One region of the Parageobacillus sp. KH3-4 genome, then DNA from elsewhere that is predicted to be linked to it. Evidence: predicted binding sites of a transcription regulator. Region 1 holds the regulator's gene; each other region holds the start of a gene.
The links. The regulator CtsR, encoded in region 1, represses protease genes until heat stress. The targets are predictions, from matches to a motif close to ATGGTCAATAAAGGTCAAACA.

Region 1 (5,627 bases):
ACGGGAACAGCCCAAACCAAGAGGCTTGCCTCTTGGGGTTGTAGGACCACTCAGATGGGAGTGACAAAGGAACGGGGTAGACGAAGCGGTCTGGAAAGGCCCGCCAGAGAAGGTGACAGCCCTGTAGTCGAAACTTCGTTCCCTCCCGAGTGGCTCCTGAGTACGACGGGACACGGGGAATCCCGTCGGAAGCAGGGAGGACCATCTCCCAAGGCTAAATACTCCCTAGTGACCGATAGTGAACCAGTACCGTGAGGGAAAGGTGAAAAGCACCCCGGAAGGGGAGTGAAAGAGAACCTGAAACCGTGTGCCTACAAGTAGTCAGAGCCCGTTGATGGGTGATGGCGTGCCTTTTGTAGAATGAACCGGCGAGTTACGATGACGTGCGAGGTTAAGTCGAAAAGACGGAGCCGCAGCGAAAGCGAGTCTGAATAGGGCGCGTAGTACGTCGTCGTAGACCCGAAACCAGGTGATCTACCCATGCCCAGGGTGAAGGTAGGGTAACACCTACTGGAGGCCCGAACCCACGCACGTTGAAAAGTGCGGGGATGAGGTGTGGGTAGGGGTGAAATGCCAATCGAACCTGGAGATAGCTGGTTCTCCCCGAAATAGCTTTAGGGCTAGCCTCAAGGGAAGAGTCTTGGAGGTAGAGCACTGATTGAGCTAGGGGCCCTCATCGGGTTACCGAACTCAGTCAAACTCCAAATGCCAACGACTTATCCTTGGGAGTCAGACTACGAGTGATAAGATCCGTAGTCGAGAGGGAAACAGCCCAGACCACCAGCTAAGGTCCCTAAGTGTACGTTAAGTGGAAAAGGATGTGGAGTTGCCCAGACAACCAGGATGTTGGCTTAGAAGCAGCCATCATTTAAAGAGTGCGTAATAGCTCACTGGTCGAGTGACTCTGCGCCGAAAATGTACCGGGGCTAAACGTACCACCGAAGCTGTGGGATGACCGATGGTCATCGGTAGGGGAGCGTTCTAAGTGCGCTGAAGCGAGACCGGAAGGACTCGTGGAGCGCTTAGAAGTGAGAATGCCGGTGTGAGTAGCGAAAACAGAGGTGAGAATCCTCTGCACCGAAAGCCTAAGGGTTCCTGAGGAAGGTTCGTCCGCTCAGGGTTAGTCGGGACCTAAGCCGAGGCCGAAAGGCGTAGGTGATGGGCAACAGGTCGAGATTCCTGTACCACCTCCTCACCGTTTGAGCGATGGGGGGACGCAGGAAGGTAGGGCGAGCAGGCTGCTGGAATAGCCTGTCCAAGCGGTTAGGCCGCCAGATAGGCAAATCCGTCTGGCAACAAGGCGGAGCCGTGATGGCGAAGGGACCTTTGGTCCCGAAGTCCCCGATCCTACACTGCCAAGAAAAGCCTCTAGCGAGGTGGGAGGTGCCCGTACCGCAAACCGACACAGGTAGGCGAGGAGAGAATCCTAAGGTGCGCGGGAGAACTCTCGTTAAGGAACTCGGCAAAATGACCCCGTAACTTCGGGAGAAGGGGTGCTCTCTTGGGTCTCAAGCCCGAGGGAGCCGCAGTGAAAAGGCCCAAGCGACTGTTTATCAAAAACACAGGTCTCTGCGAAGCCGAAAGGCGAAGTATAGGGGCTGACACCTGCCCGGTGCTGGAAGGTTAAGGGGAGCGCTTAAGCCGCAAGGCTGAAGGTGCGAACCGAAGCCCCAGTAAACGGCGGCCGTAACTATAACGGTCCTAAGGTAGCGAAATTCCTTGTCGGGTAAGTTCCGACCCGCACGAAAGGTGTAACGACTTGGGCACTGTCTCAACGAGAGACCCGGTGAAATCATACTACCTGTGAAGATGCAGGTTACCCGCGACAGGACGGAAAGACCCCGTGGAGCTTTACTGCAGCCTGATATGGAATTTTGGTATCGCTTGTACAGGATAGGTGGGAGCCTGGGAAGCCGGAGCGCCAGCTTCGGTGGAGGCGGCGGTGGGATACCACCCTGGCGGTATTGAAATTCTAACCCGCACCCCTTACCGGGGTGGGAGACAGTGTCAGGTGGGCAGTTTGACTGGGGCGGTCGCCTCCCAAAAGGTAACGGAGGCGCCCAAAGGTTCCCTCAGAATGGTTGGAAATCATTCGGAGAGTGCAAAGGCAGAAGGGAGCTTGACTGCGAGACGGACAGGTCGAGCAGGGACGAAAGTCGGGCTTAGTGATCCGGTGGTTCCGTATGGAAGGGCCATCGCTCAACGGATAAAAGCTACCCCGGGGATAACAGGCTGATCTCCCCCAAGAGTCCACATCGACGGGGAGGTTTGGCACCTCGATGTCGGCTCATCGCATCCTGGGGCTGTAGTCGGTCCCAAGGGTTGGGCTGTTCGCCCATTAAAGCGGTACGCGAGCTGGGTTCAGAACGTCGTGAGACAGTTCGGTCCCTATCCGTCGCGGGCGCAGGAAATTTGAGAGGAGCTGTCCTTAGTACGAGAGGACCGGGATGGACGCACCGCTGGTGTACCAGTTGTCCCGCCAGGGGCACCGCTGGGTAGCTATGTGCGGAAGGGATAAGCGCTGAAAGCATCTAAGCGTGAAGCCCCCCTCAAGATGAGATTTCCCATCGCGAAAAGCGAGTAAGATCCCTCGAAGATGACGAGGTCGATAGGTCCGAGGTGGAAGCGTGGCGACACGTGGAGCTGACGGATACTAATCGATCGAGGACTTAACCAAGCGGAACGGAAAAGCAAAGGAAGCCGCCCAGCGAAACGGTTTCTTCCGAACGGACGGTTATCTAGTTTTGAGGGAACGAATCCCTCTTGACAAAAGAGATGATTGAAATATAATAATACCTGTCAGAAATACTTGCCTAGTGACAATAGCGGAGAGGAAACACCCGTTCCCATTCCGAACACGGAAGTTAAGCTCTCCAGCGCCGATGGTAGTTGGGGCCAGCGCCCCTGCGAGAGTAGGTCGTTGCTAGGCAGTGTGAAAAGAAGTATGCCTTATTAAGGCATACTTCTTTTTTTGTTCTGAAAAAGAAGTTGTGTTTTATTTTCGGAAAAAAAGGAAATGATATGACTGATCTTTTTTGTGAGTGACCCTTGCATTTTTTTTTAATACACTATATAGTAGAAGTAAGGTCAAATATAGTCAAAGTCAACTTCGTATACAAGGAGGAGGTAGAGTGCCAAATATTTCCGATATTATTGAGCAATATTTAAAACAAGTATTGAACATGAGCGATAAAGATATTGTGGAAATTAAAAGAAGCGAAATTGCGGATAAATTTCAGTGTGTTCCGTCGCAAATTAATTATGTCATTAATACGAGATTTACGTTGGAGAGAGGATATATTGTTGAGAGTAAGCGCGGCGGCGGCGGTTACATTCGCATTATGAAAGTCAAGACAAAAAGCGAAGCACAGCTGATTGATCAATTGCTGGAATTAGTCGGACGTCACGTCAGCCAATCCAATGCGGAAGATATTATTCAGCGTCTTGTTGAAGAAAAGGTAATTTCAGAACGGGAAGCAAAAATTATGCTAAGCGTAATGGACCGTTCCGTATTATACATCGATTTGCCACAACGTGACGAATTGAGAGCGCGCATGCTAAGAGCGATGTTGACATCGCTAAAGTATAAGTAGGGGAGGGGATAAAGTTGATATGTCAAGAATGCAAAGAGAGACCGGCAACGATGCATTTCACGAAAATTATAAACGGTGAAAAAACGGAATTTCATCTTTGCGAACAATGCGCGCATGAGCATAGCGATATGTTTATGTTTTATGGGAATGACGACTTTTCCTTTAATAATTTGTTAGCTGGCCTGCTTAACTTTCCATCTTCTGTGAAAGAAATGACAACAAGTCCGTTCCACAGTTCAGATATTTTACAATGCGAAAAATGTAACATGACTTATCATCAGTTTACAAAAATAGGTCGTTTCGGTTGTTCAAACTGTTATCGCACCTTTGCCCGATATTTACCGCCAATATTGAAAAGACTCCATAGCGGAAATACAGCCCATGCTGGAAAAATACCGAAACGAAAAGGTGGAACACTTCATTTGCGCAAACAAATTGCTATGTTAAAACAAAAATTGCAGGAACTTGTGGCAAGAGAAGAATTTGAAAAGGCGGCAGAGGTTCGCGATCAAATTCGTTCCCTTGAATATCAGCTTCATCAACGTGGAGAGGGGGAGATGTAGTTATATGTCGTTTGAGAAGTTTTTTAATACGGCAGTAAGCTCTTGGATGAGCCAAGAGGGTCCTGATTCGGACATCGTGTTAAGCAGCCGCATCCGCTTGGCCAGAAACATTAGCGATTTTCGGTTTCCCACGGTATTTAGCAATGAGGAAGCGCAGCAAATCGTTTCATTGTTTGAGCAAACATTTGCCCACCGTTTTTATCGTTCTGTCGGTCGTTTCGAATTGTTAAAAATGTCAGAGCTTCAACCGATTGAAAAAAGGGTATTGGTAGAAAAGCATTTAATTAGTCCGCATTTGGCAGAAGATTCTCCCTTTGGGGCATGCTTGCTCTCAGAAAATGAGGAAATAAGCATTATGATTAATGAAGAGGATCACATTCGCATTCAATGCTTATTTCCTGGCTTTCAATTAACAGAGGCATTAAAAGCAGCTAATGAACTTGATGACTGGATTGAGGAACATGTCAATTATGCATTTGATGAAAAACTTGGATATTTAACAAGCTGCCCGACAAATGTTGGAACAGGAATGCGCGCTTCTGTAATGATGCATCTCCCGGCTCTCGTTTTAACACAGCAGATGAACCGCGTTATTCCAGCAGTTAACCAACTCGGGTTAGTCGTACGTGGAACATATGGAGAAGGCAGTGAGGCATTAGGGAATATTTTTCAAATTTCGAACCAAATTACATTAGGAAAGTCAGAAGAGGATATTGTCGAAGATTTGAAAAGTGTCGTTCAGCAGTTAATTGCTCAGGAAAGAATGGCAAGGGAGACATTAGTTAAAACTTTAAACATACAATTAGAAGACAGAGTCTTCCGTTCCTATGGGATATTGGCCAATAGCCGTGTTATTGACTCGAAAGAAGCGGCTCAATGTTTGTCAGATGTACGTTTAGGGATTGATTTAGGGTACATTAAAAATATTTCGCGCAATATTTTAAATGAGCTCATGATTTTAACTCAACCTGGTTTTTTACAACAATATGCAGGCGGCGTGTTAAGACCGGAAGAACGGGATGTTCGACGAGCTGCACTGATACGAGAGCGTTTAAACATGGAAGAACGAAAAATGAATGGAGGGTGATGAGTGATGATGTTTGGAAGATTTACGGAACGGGCGCAAAAAGTGTTGGCGCTAGCCCAAGAAGAGGCAATACGCCTTGGCCATAATAACATTGGAACGGAACATATTTTATTAGGTTTAATTCGTGAAGGAGAAGGAATTGCAGCCAAAGCATTAATGGCGTTAGGACTTGGTCCGGAGAAAATCCAAAAAGAGGTAGAATCGCTAATCGGCCGCGGCCATGAAGTTTCCCATACGATCCATTATACGCCACGTGCGAAAAAAGTAATCGAATTGTCGATGGACGAGGCGAGAAAGCTTGGGCATTCCTATGTAGGAACGGAACATATTTTGCTTGGCCTCATTCGTGAAGGAGAAGGAGTTGCGGCTCGCGTACTTAATAAT
Region 2 (5,627 bases), 350 kb from region 1:
CCTCCGAACGAAGCACGCGTTCACTTATTCCTAAGCTGTTCGACAACACCCTTCGCCCGACTGGCTGCATGAGAGAAATGTAACGCAAAATGCGATAGCGTTTTTGCATAACTTCAAGAAGGTCGGGCAATAATTTTTTTTGCGCCTCAATTAATGACTGCATTGATTCCCTTCTCCTTATGAAAATGCATGGACACAAAACGTCCCGGTATGACTTATTATGTCCCGATTGTACGAAAAAAACTCCCTCCTGCGTCGATTTTATTGTAACAGGAGGATTGACAATGTTCAACTATTTCGCACCTCAAGCAAACGCTTTCTTATGACATCTTTTTGAATTATGCCGAAATCGACTTCTTCGCCATCGATTTCGACAACGGGAATCATCAACTGATATTTTTCCAGCAACGCATCATCTTGATAAATGTCAATTTCCCTGATTTGAAAAGTGAATTCCTTTTGTAGTTCTTGCAGCACTTGTTTTGCTTTATCACATAGCGGACAATTTGTTTTCGAATATAAGTTAATGATCACTTGCTGTCACTTCCCTACATACTGTTTTCGTTTTGCTGATGACGGAATACGCAGTTGCTCACGATATTTTGCAACTGTTCTGCGCGAGACGACTACGCCGTATCGCTCATGCAATAAGTCGGCGAGCTTTTGGTCGGAAAGCGGCCGCTGCTTATTTTCCTGTTCTATTAATTGCTTAATAAACATTTTCACTTTTACCGAAGAAGCTGCATCTTCGTCCGCGTAAACGGAAGAAACAGCGTTGGAAAAAAAGCGGCGAAGTTCCACGGTGCCAAACGGCGTTTGCACGTATTTGTTTTTCACGGCACGGCTGACAGTAGATTCGTGAATGCCCAACTCTTCCGCCACTTCCCGCATCGTAAGGGGCTTTAAGGAGGCAAAACCCGCTTCCAAACATTGTTTTTGCTTATTAACGATGACATGCATAATGTTGAGCAACGTTTGTTTACGCTGTTCTAAGCTTTTGGCTAACCATAAAAATTGCCGATATTTATCTTTTATAAACGATTGAACTTGCCCGTCATGGTAACCGGAAACTTTTTGTTCGTATGCCCGATTCCAGACAAGCTCCGGATGCACATCATCATTGCAAAAAACGCACCAATCCCCTTCATCGCTACGTTCGATAATGATATCAGGAACGATGAAATGGGGCATCTCTTTTGTATAATGGATGCCGGGGCGCGGCTCAAGCGAGCGGATTAAATCCCATACGCGCTGCAATGAAGCAATGTCCACGTCAAGCTGTTTTGCTAACGTTTTCCAAGCTTTTTCGACAAATAGCGAAAAATGATGTTGTACGATTTGTTCCGCTAACTCATCGCGATGCGGCAAACGCCTTAGCTGCAAATATAAACATTCTTGCAAACTGCGGGCGCCAACGCCAGCCGGCTCTAACGACTGAACAATCTGCAGCGCTTTTTCCGCTTCCTGTTTGGAAATAGCAAGCTGTTCCGCGATCTCTTCGATCTCTGTCCGCAAATATCCATCTTCATCAAGGGAAGCGATCATATAATGCACGACGCGTTCTTCGCGTTCCGAAAGAGACAGGGCTGGAAGCTGTGCGGTTAAATACAATGAAAGCGTTTCCGAATGAGCGCTTATATTTTCAATCCATCGCTGTTTTTCCTTATCTGACGAGTCGCGATAGCTGCGCTTCAACCGGTAGTCGCGAATTTCAAGAAACGGGTTATCCAGCGACTGTTCATATAAAAACGACTGCAGCTCCACGGCAGAATATTGCAATAATTCGATTGCTTGCGTCAATTCTTTTGTCAGCGATAGCTTCAGCCGCTGTTCTTGCCATAATTCCGCCCTCATCGTCAAGCCCCCCTTTCTTTTATTGTACACTACTGCTGCCTTGACGGTATATAGAAAAATATATAAAACAGGTAACACAATCAGCCCGGAAATGCGCTATTGTCTAGCATAGCGTGGTCAACGAAAAGCAGAAACGTTTAGTTATATATATGCAATTATGCAAAAAACCTGCCGCGTTCCGCAGCAGGTTTCCGCTTTTACGCCCTAGACGAAATAGAACAAAAAGAAGCTCGGCAAGTGGAGCTTGCGATGGATGAGCTCTACAACGACAAATAAGCCGTGCAAAATTTTTTCAAATTCTATCGGATTCTTTCGGATTCCCAAAAAATGAAAAACGACTGCAAACGCAGTCGCATCAACGGTTCGGATAAATTCAATCCGAACCTGTCGGACAGTTGGAACGCCCTCGGCAGGATTCGAACCCACGCTAAGAGAACCGGAATCTCTCGTGCTATCCACTACACTACGAGGGCACTATGATCAGTTGCATATTCAATTATATTGAAAACAGCTTTATATTGCAAGAGGGAAAATACGTTTAAAAAATGGAAAAGAGGTTATGATGAAAAAAGGGATGTCTAATGCCGATAGCGAATAATAATTAAAATATAGAGTAAGGTCAGGTATTTTTTGTTTGACCTTCATTGACCATTTATGTATGATAGAGATACATACGATTTTAAGCGATTGGTAAAGGAGGAAGCCTCATGAATTTAATCCCTACAGTTATTGAGCAAACAAGCCGCGGGGAACGTGCATATGACATTTATTCTCGTTTATTGAAAGACCGCATTATCATTCTCGGCAGTCCAATTGACGATCAAGTGGCAAACTCGATCGTTTCGCAATTACTATTTTTAGCGGCGGAAGATCCGGAGAAAGACATTTCGCTTTATATTAACAGCCCAGGCGGTTCGATTACTGCCGGCTTGGCGATTTATGACACAATGCAATTTATTAAGCCGGACGTTTCAACGATCTGCATCGGCATGGCTGCTTCGATGGGAGCATTTTTGCTTGCTGCCGGGGCAAAAGGAAAACGGTTTGCCTTGCCAAATAGCGAAATTATGATTCATCAACCGCTTGGCGGCGCGCAAGGTCAGGCGACAGAAATCGAAATTGCCGCAAAACGAATCCTTTTCTTGCGCGATAAGTTAAATCGCATTCTTTCTGAAAATACCGGCCAGCCAATCGACGTGATTGAACGCGATACGGACCGCGATAACTTCATGACGGCACAAAAAGCGCAGGAATATGGAATTATCGACCGCGTGTTAACGCGCGTAGATGAAAAATAAAATGAATTAAAATGATAGGCTGCTTCGATTTACGCAGAAGCAGCCTATTTTGTTTATTTCTCATTTTCCACATAATTTGCTAATTTTTCAATCGCTTCGTTTTCATCCGGGCCATCCGCGATCAATGTAATGACAGAACCGGTGCTGATCGCAAGGCTCATTAGCCCCATAATGCTTTTGGCGTTCACTTTCTTCCCGTCTTTTTCCAAATAGATGTCGGAAGAAAAGCGATTCGCCTCCTGAACAAACAACGCCGCCGGGCGCGCTTGCAATCCCGTTTTCAACCGCACTTCTACTCGTCTCTCAACCATGCTCCATCTCCCCTTTTTATAACGATTTATGAAAATCGACAGGCTTGCCAGCCCGCAGCCGTTCCGCAATTTCATCAATTTTCCGCAGACGGTGGTTGATTCCTGATTTGCTAATCTTTCCGCCGGACACTAATTCCCCTAATTCTTTTAACGTTACATCCTGATACATCATTCGCAATTCGGCAATTTCCCGTAATTTATCAGGAAGGGAACTCAATCCGATCGTTTCATCAATATAGCGAATGTTTTCCACTTGGCGAAGCGCAGCACCAATCGTTTTATTTAAGTTCGCCGTTTCGCAATTGACAAGGCGGTTTACCGAATTTCTCATATCGCGCACAATGCGAATATCTTCAAAGCGCAATAACGCTTGGTGGGCGCCGATAATATTTAAAAACTCGGAAATTTTTTCTGCCTCTTTTAAATACGTAATAAACCCTTTTTTTCGTTCCAGCGTTTTAGCATTAAGAAAAAAGTGGCTGTTCATTAATTCACATAATGAATCGTTATGTTCTTCATAAAGAGAAAAAATTTCTAAATGGTAGGATGATGTTTCCGGATTGTTTACCGATCCTCCGGCGAGAAACGCGCCGCGCAAATAAGAACGCTTACAGCACTTTTTTTTCACTAATTCTGGCGAAATGACTCGAATCAGTGAAAAATCCTCCTCCAATATTTTTAAATCCTTTAACAATTCGCGAGCGCCGTCGACGATTCGCACGATGTACACATTGTTTTTTTTCAGGCGCATCTTTTTTCGAACTAATAGTTCGACCGTGACTTCATACCCTTTCTTTAAAAGAGTGTAAATTCTCCGCGCGATGGCAGCGTTTTCCGTTTGCACATCGACGATAATCTTTTGGTTGGAAAAAGACAGCAAACCATTCATGCGGAGAAGCGCGGACAACTCCGCTTTTAAGCAGCAAGGTTTCACTTCTAAATTCGTTAGTTCTTTTTTCGTTTCTGATGCAAATGACATGGTTAGTCACCTCCGTAGTTCATTCAGCCATTGGAAGAAGGAGGTGCTGTAATAAGCGAAATGAGCAGCGACGCCACTTTTTTTGTGTCATGACGGATGACGTGGTCTTCATAGCTGACGATATTATCGCGAATCACTTCAATTCCCAGCTCTGTGAGCCGGTCGCCATCATCCTTCACCGGTTCGGCCAACTCTTCAGCATAACGCCGTTGGATCTCTTCCGGAATATGTCCGCTATTGACAACGACAACATCAAGAAATAAGCATCCCATATGGTCATGGAGCGCTTTGACATGATCGCTTACCGTATAGTGCAGCGTCTCGCCCGCTTGGGTCATCACGTTGCATATATATACCTTTTTCGCCTTCGCTTGACAAACCTCCTGACCGATTTTCGGCACAAGCAAGTTTGGCAAAATGCTTGTATATAAACTTCCCGGACCGATGACAATCAAATCCGCAGAGCGAATCGCGTCAATCGTTTCGGGAAGCGGCTCAACATTTTCTGGCGTCAAAAATACTTTTTTAATTTTTTTTCCGGAATAAGGGATTTTTGACTCCCCGGAAACAATTGCGCCGTCTTCCATCTCCGCGTGAAGAACGACACTTTTATTCGCCGCCGGCAACACTTGTCCGTGCACGTTCAACACTTTGCTCATCTCGCGGATCGCTTTCACAAAATCGCCGGTAATCGAGGTCAACGCCGCCAAAATTAAATTCCCTAGCGAATGCCCTGACAATCCGTTGCCGTTTTGAAACCGATGCTGAAACAATTCGACAACAAGCGGTTCGACATCTGACAGCGCCGCCAATACGTTGCGCACATCTCCTGGCGGCGGAATTTGCAATTCATCGCGTAATCTTCCTGAGCTGCCGCCATCATCGGCGACAGTGACAATCGCCGTAATATCAACGGCATACTGCTTCAAGCCGCGCAACAAGACAGGGAGCCCTGTTCCGCCGCCGATGATGACAATCTTCGGTTGACTTTTCGCATTCATTTATACTTTTCCTTTCTCCTCTCCATGTCACGGTGGGACACATGGGTTTTATAATCATTTGCAAAATGGCGGGCAATATATTCGGCAATCGCCACTGATCGGTGCTGCCCTCCTGTGCAGCCAATGGCGATCACGAGCTGGCTTTTTCCTTCCCGCTTATAATGAGGGAGCATAAATGTCAATA
Region 3 (5,627 bases), 1.1 Mb from region 1:
TCTTTAAAGCTTACGGTGCGGCCTTGGCTGTCAGTGAGACGGCCGTCTTCTAAAATTTGTAGGAAGATGTGCTGCACATCCGGGTGCGCTTTTTCAATTTCGTCAAGCAAGATAATGCTGTATGGATTGCGGCGCACTTTTTCTGTAAGCTGGCCGGCTTCCTCAAAACCGACATAGCCAGGAGGTGAACCGATTAATTTCGATACCGAATGTTTTTCCATATATTCGCTCATATCGAGGCGAATCATTGCATCTTTCGAGCCGAACAATTCTTCTGCGAGCGTTTTCGCCAGCTCTGTTTTTCCGACGCCAGTTGGACCGACGAATAAGAACGAACCGACTGGGCGATGTTTTGCTTTTAATCCCGCGCGGCTGCGGCGGATCGCTTTCGCTACTTTTTTCACTGCTTCTTCTTGGCCAATCACTTTTTTCGCCAAGTTTTCTTCTAAATGTTTCATTTTTTCTTTTTCATCGGCTTGCAGTTTGCCAACAGGAATGCCAGTTTTCTCTTCAATAATGCGTTGGATATCGGCAACATCGACGACTGGGCGTTCTTGGTTTACGCCGTTTTGTAGTTGTTTTTCCAATTTCAACTCTTCGCTGCGCAATTTCGCTGCCAGTTCGAAATTTTCTTCCTTCACTGCTTTTGCTTTTTCTTTGGCGATTTGCGCAAGGCGCTCTTGAATTTGTTTTTCATCTGTCGGACCAATGTGCAAGTTCGCTTTGGAGCCGGCTTCGTCTAACAAGTCGATCGCTTTGTCTGGTAAGAAGCGGTCTTGAATGTAGCGATGCGACAATTTCACGCACGCCTCAATCGCTTCATCCGTATATTTCACATGGTGGAATTGCTCGTATTTTGGCTGAATGCCTTTTAAAATCGTGATTGCTTGTTCGACTGTTGGCTCATGGACGATCACTGGTTGGAAGCGGCGTTCAAGCGCGGCGTCCTTTTCAATTTGTCGGTATTCTTTCAATGTGGTCGCGCCGACGACTTGCAATTCACCGCGGGCAAGCGCTGGTTTTAAAATGTTGCCGGCATCCATTGAACCTTCCGCCGAACCGGCGCCGACGAGCAAGTGAATTTCGTCGATGAAAAGAATGATGTTTTTGCGTTGTTGCAATTCAGCGATAAGACGTTTCATGCGCTCTTCAAATTGACCGCGGATGCCCGTGTTGGCGACAAGCGAGGCGACGTCAAGCAAATATACTTCTTTATTTAATAGTTTTTCCGGAACTTGTCCTTCCGCAATTTTCAAGGCAAGTCCTTCGACGATCGCCGTTTTCCCGACGCCTGGCTCCCCGATTAATACCGGGTTGTTTTTATTGCGGCGGTTTAAAATTTCGATAACGCGTTCGATTTCTTTATCACGGCCGATGACTGGATCAATCAGACCGGCTTTCGCAAGTTGCGTCAAGTTGCGGCCGAATTGATCTAGGAAGCCGCCGCCTTTTCTGTTGCGTTGCGGTGGCTGTGCGATATTTGGCTGTGGCGTGCCCATTTCTGAAGTTGGCGAAAAATCGTTCATAAAGAAATCATCAAACGGGAATGACGAAAAGCCTCCAAACCCGAAGTTCATTGGGATGGAAAGCTCTTGTTTTTGTTTTTCATAACATTCATGGCAAAGATGCATTTGTTTTTTCTCATGGTTAAATTGCAAGTTGATAAATACTGTTGCTTCGTTTTGCTGACATACTTGGCAAAGCATGAGGCATAACCTCCTTTTTTACCGTTTGACTTTGACTATCTTTGACTTTCTGTCTTTATTATACTTTGACTATCTTTGACTTTCAAGTGTTTTTTTCAAAAAAATTTGTTGTAATCGTGAAATGTTTTTGGAAAAACGGTGAACGATGGTATAGAACGCGGCAAACTTATGATATAGTTTGGGACAGAAAAAAGTTTAGCGAGGGTGAAAAGGATGAAAAAAGTTTATGCGTTTTTGGCGTTGCTGATGTCGTCATTGCTTTTATTCGCGGCTTGCGATCAAGAGAAGCAAGAGAAAAAACCGGAAAAGCCGGCGATGTTGGAAGTGAAAATAGAAGCAGACGACCATATTGAGTTAAACAAAGAAACAACGATTGCGTGTGTCGTAACATACGGAGGTGAAAAAGTAGACGACGCCGATGAAGTGAAATTTGAAATTTGGAAACACGGAAGCGAACAACATGATATGCTAAAGGCGAAAAATGAAGGAAGCGGTAAATATTCCGTCACCAAAACGTTTACAGAGCCAGGAACATATTCCGTCGTTGCGCATGTCACAGCGCGGAACATGCACAATATGCCGAAAAAAGATATTATTGTTGGCCAAGAGTCCAAACAGCACCAAGAACACGGTGATAATGCTGGACATGGCGGCCATCATCACGCTGACTTATCGATAATGCTGCAACATAAGGAATATGCAGTCAATAAGCCTGTAAGTTTGACGGCGCGGATTGCTCACGCCGGGAAACCGCTGACAAACGCCGTGGTTCGTTTTGAAGTGTGGAAAGATAGCGGAAAGCATGAGTTCATTGATGCAAGCGAGACACAAGCTGGCCAATATGAAGCGGCGGCAACTTTCCAAGAAAAAGGAACATACTCGGTAAAAATCCACGTAGAGGCGAAAGAATTGCATGAGCATCAAATCGAACAAATTACGGTGAAATAAAAAAGGATGCTTTGTTTTGGCATCCTTTTTCTTTATTATTTCGTCTTTCTTTGTCCGCGTTTACATATATATGAAATAAAGTGTGGACAAGGAGGATGAGGCAGCAGAAGTGTGGAAAAAATGGTCAGAAGCGTGGCAAATTGCCGCTGTCTACGTCGGAACAGTCGTTGGCGCGGGATTTGCGACAGGAAAGGAGATCGTCGAATTTTTCACTCAATACGGAGCTTTTGGCACGATGGGAGTGATCATCAGCGGCAGCTTATTTACATGGATGGGAGCGCGAATGATGGTGATGGCGCGCAGGATTGGTGCGGTCTCTTACCAGCAGTTTAACCGCTATTTATTTGGAAACGTAATGAGTCCGTTTGTTACGATTATTATGACGGCCATGATTATGGGAGTGGTTGCGGTAATGATCGCGGGCGCGGGCGCGGTGTTTGAAGAGCAGCTCGGGATGCCAAAGCAGGCAGGGATCACGATAACGCTATGTTTATCTCTTGTTGTGATGTTATACGATATAAAAGGGTTGTTTAGTGTTAATGCGTTGATCGTTCCGATCATGGTGCTGTTTAGCTCCATCGTTCTTTTAAAGCTGTTCGCCATGGAAAAATGGAGTAGCGAAGGATGGATGACAATCGATCATTCATTAAAGGCGTTTCTTGCCCCGCTTTCGTATGCCGCGTTTAATTTAACGATGGCGCAGCCTGTGCTTGTGCCATTAGCGCAGGAAGCCGATGATGAAACGACTGTGCAGCGCGGAGCAATGATTGGAGGATTGCTGCTTACGGGCATTTTATTGAGCAGTCATTTCGTTTTATTATCGTTCCCAAATGTGATGAGTTACGATATTCCGATGGCGGAAGTAATTCGTTCTTTTTTTTCTTTATTTTACTGGGTGTATATTCTCGTCATTTACGGAGAAATTTTGACGTCTATCATTGGCGGCGTGTTTGGGCTGCAACGGCAATTCCGCACGATGTTTTCTGTTTCGAATAGCTTGTTTCTTATTGCTTTGTTCGCTTTATTGTACGCGGCCAGTTTGTTTCGTTATAGTTCGCTTTTGTCGTTTTTATATCCGTTGTTTGGGTATATCAGCTTTGTCTTTCTTTTGTTGCTATGTGTGCGAAAAATGCCAAAATAGCGTAGACAGCGTTTGTCCGCGTGAAAACGGACAAACGCTTTTATAATTCGGCTAGTCAATGACAGCGTTGGCGGACGCAGCATTGGTTCTAATCGACTAAACTTTGCAGTTGCTGCTCTTTCCAAGATTCCAAGGGAAAAGCAAAAGGAAATGGAGAGCTTATCAGCGATTGCTGTTCGCCATATCATTGCCGGCAGCGAATTGTTCACTAACATAGTCGCGTTTTTTGCCGTTTTCAATGAAAACGGTTGACAATTTGCTGAAGTTGTTGAACAGAAGTAAGCAAAACATCCGCTTCTTTTGCTAGTTCATGGATGGCGGCAGTTTGCTGTTCTAATCCGGCGGTAGTTTCTTGTACCATATTTGTGAAATCGTTGGCGATGATGTTAATATCACCAATTAGGCGCTGAAGGTTCTGGCCGTTGCCGGTAACCGCCTCGACATGGATTTGATTTTGCTGCAATAGTGTGTTGAGTTCGGAAAACATTTGATGGAATAATGCGAATGTTTCGCCCGTTTTCCATAGCGAATGTTTCGTTTTTTCTACATGCTGCTCGTTTTCCTGTACGGCTTGGACGGCGTTACGCAGCACGCTTGTCATCGTCTGCAGCGAAGATAAAATTTGCGCAGCAAAATCGTTTGTATCTTCAGCAAGCTTGCGGATTTCTTGAGCGACAACGGCAAAGCCTTTTCCTGTTTCTCCTGCGCGCGAGGCTTCGATCGATGCGTTTAACGCGAGCAAATTCGTTTGTTTGGTGATCGTTCGAATGGCGGAAATCATGTTTTGGGCGTTGGCCGCTTCTTGTGATGCAGCTTGGATTAATGCCGTCGTTTTGTTTATTTCTTGTTGCATCGTATCCATTTTTTGTTTTGTTTCTTCAATGAGGCGGTTTCCTTCGTCCATCGATGCGAGAGCGGTTTTTGCCTGTGAAACGACACGTTCCACTTCTTCCTGCATTTTTTGCACCCGTTCGACCATCTGTATTACTAAATGGTTGGCTTGTTCTACCGATGCGGTTTGCTGTTTCGTGCCTTCGCGGAACGTTTCCATTGCTGCGGCGATTTCATCAAACGATTCAGAAAGCCGTTTTGTTTCCAGCCGCTGTTGTTCGCTTACTTGATTTACCGTATTGGCGGCTTTCGCTAACTCGGTGATCATCGCGCGAATGCCGAAAATCATTTTGTTTATTTCGTATGCAATTTGATGAAATTCATTGCGTTTTCGGCCAGTATGTACTTCTGTATGAAGGTTTCCGGATGAAACGGAGCGAGTGGCGCTATACCAATGGCGCAGTTCATTGACAAGAGAGCGGTAAAAAAGCGAGCTTATGATCAAGCTGACGATCATTGTCGCAGCGCATGTCCATAACGAAGATAGCGAAAAAAGCAGCGTGATGAGAAAGCTGAGCATGGCAGGAACAATGGAAAGAAATAAAAAGTAAGTTTGCAAATAAGGACGGTGCATCAATCTTCCCAATCGCAGATTAAAGCGCTTTCCATTAAAGTCCGTAAATAAAGGACAGCTTGCATCTATGAGCACCTCCCCTGTATCACGCTCGTACACTTGCAAAAGCGGTTCCGTTGTTTTAGCGGCTTTTTGTCCCACCTCATCGGAAAAAACGCGGCCTTCGCGCAATCGATTCGTATGAACGATTGCGCACCCTGTTTCATCAACGATTAAAAAGTACTCATCTTGCTGTAGTTCGCTGTCAAGAAGTGAACGGACACGTTCCAATTGCTCCTCTAGCGGACGGTTTACGTCAAGAGACTGCCGCAGTTTTTCAGCGACCCCGACGACTTTGTTTAATGCTTGCTTCGCTCGCTGCCGTTTG

Region 2: clpP (ATP-dependent Clp endopeptidase proteolytic subunit ClpP) is a predicted target of CtsR. The motif match lies at 2,486-2,506, and genes of this name have one in related genera.
Region 3: MWM02_RS14295 (ATP-dependent Clp protease ATP-binding subunit) is a predicted target of CtsR. The motif match lies at 1,769-1,789, and genes of this name have one in related genera.

The regions. Positions count from the first base shown of each region.
Region 1 covers NZ_AP025627.1:95,373-100,999, forward strand. The annotation lists rRNA gene MWM02_RS00510 (23S ribosomal RNA) at 1-2,677, shown strand, start outside; rRNA gene rrf (5S ribosomal RNA) at 2,813-2,929, shown strand; gene MWM02_RS00520 (CtsR family transcriptional regulator) at 3,132-3,593, shown strand; gene mcsA (protein-arginine kinase activator protein McsA) at 3,608-4,156, shown strand; gene mcsB (protein-arginine kinase McsB) at 4,161-5,243, shown strand; gene clpC (ATP-dependent protease ATP-binding subunit ClpC) at 5,250-5,627, shown strand, end outside.
Region 2 covers NZ_AP025627.1:444,460-450,086, reverse strand. The annotation lists gene MWM02_RS02220 (sugar-binding transcriptional regulator) at 1-163, opposite strand, end outside; gene MWM02_RS02215 (glutaredoxin family protein) at 289-534, opposite strand; gene rpoN (RNA polymerase factor sigma-54) at 541-1,854, opposite strand; tRNA gene MWM02_RS02205 (tRNA-Arg) at 2,256-2,327, opposite strand; gene clpP (ATP-dependent Clp endopeptidase proteolytic subunit ClpP) at 2,562-3,152, shown strand; gene MWM02_RS02195 (HPr family phosphocarrier protein) at 3,206-3,463, opposite strand; gene whiA (DNA-binding protein WhiA) at 3,480-4,442, opposite strand; gene MWM02_RS02185 (gluconeogenesis factor YvcK family protein) at 4,466-5,443, opposite strand; gene rapZ (RNase adapter RapZ) at 5,440-5,627, opposite strand, start outside.
Region 3 covers NZ_AP025627.1:2,833,717-2,839,343, reverse strand. The annotation lists gene MWM02_RS14295 (ATP-dependent Clp protease ATP-binding subunit) at 1-1,706, opposite strand, end outside; gene MWM02_RS14290 (FixH family protein) at 1,920-2,654, shown strand; gene MWM02_RS14285 (YkvI family membrane protein) at 2,764-3,795, shown strand; gene MWM02_RS14280 (methyl-accepting chemotaxis protein) at 4,031-5,627, opposite strand, start outside.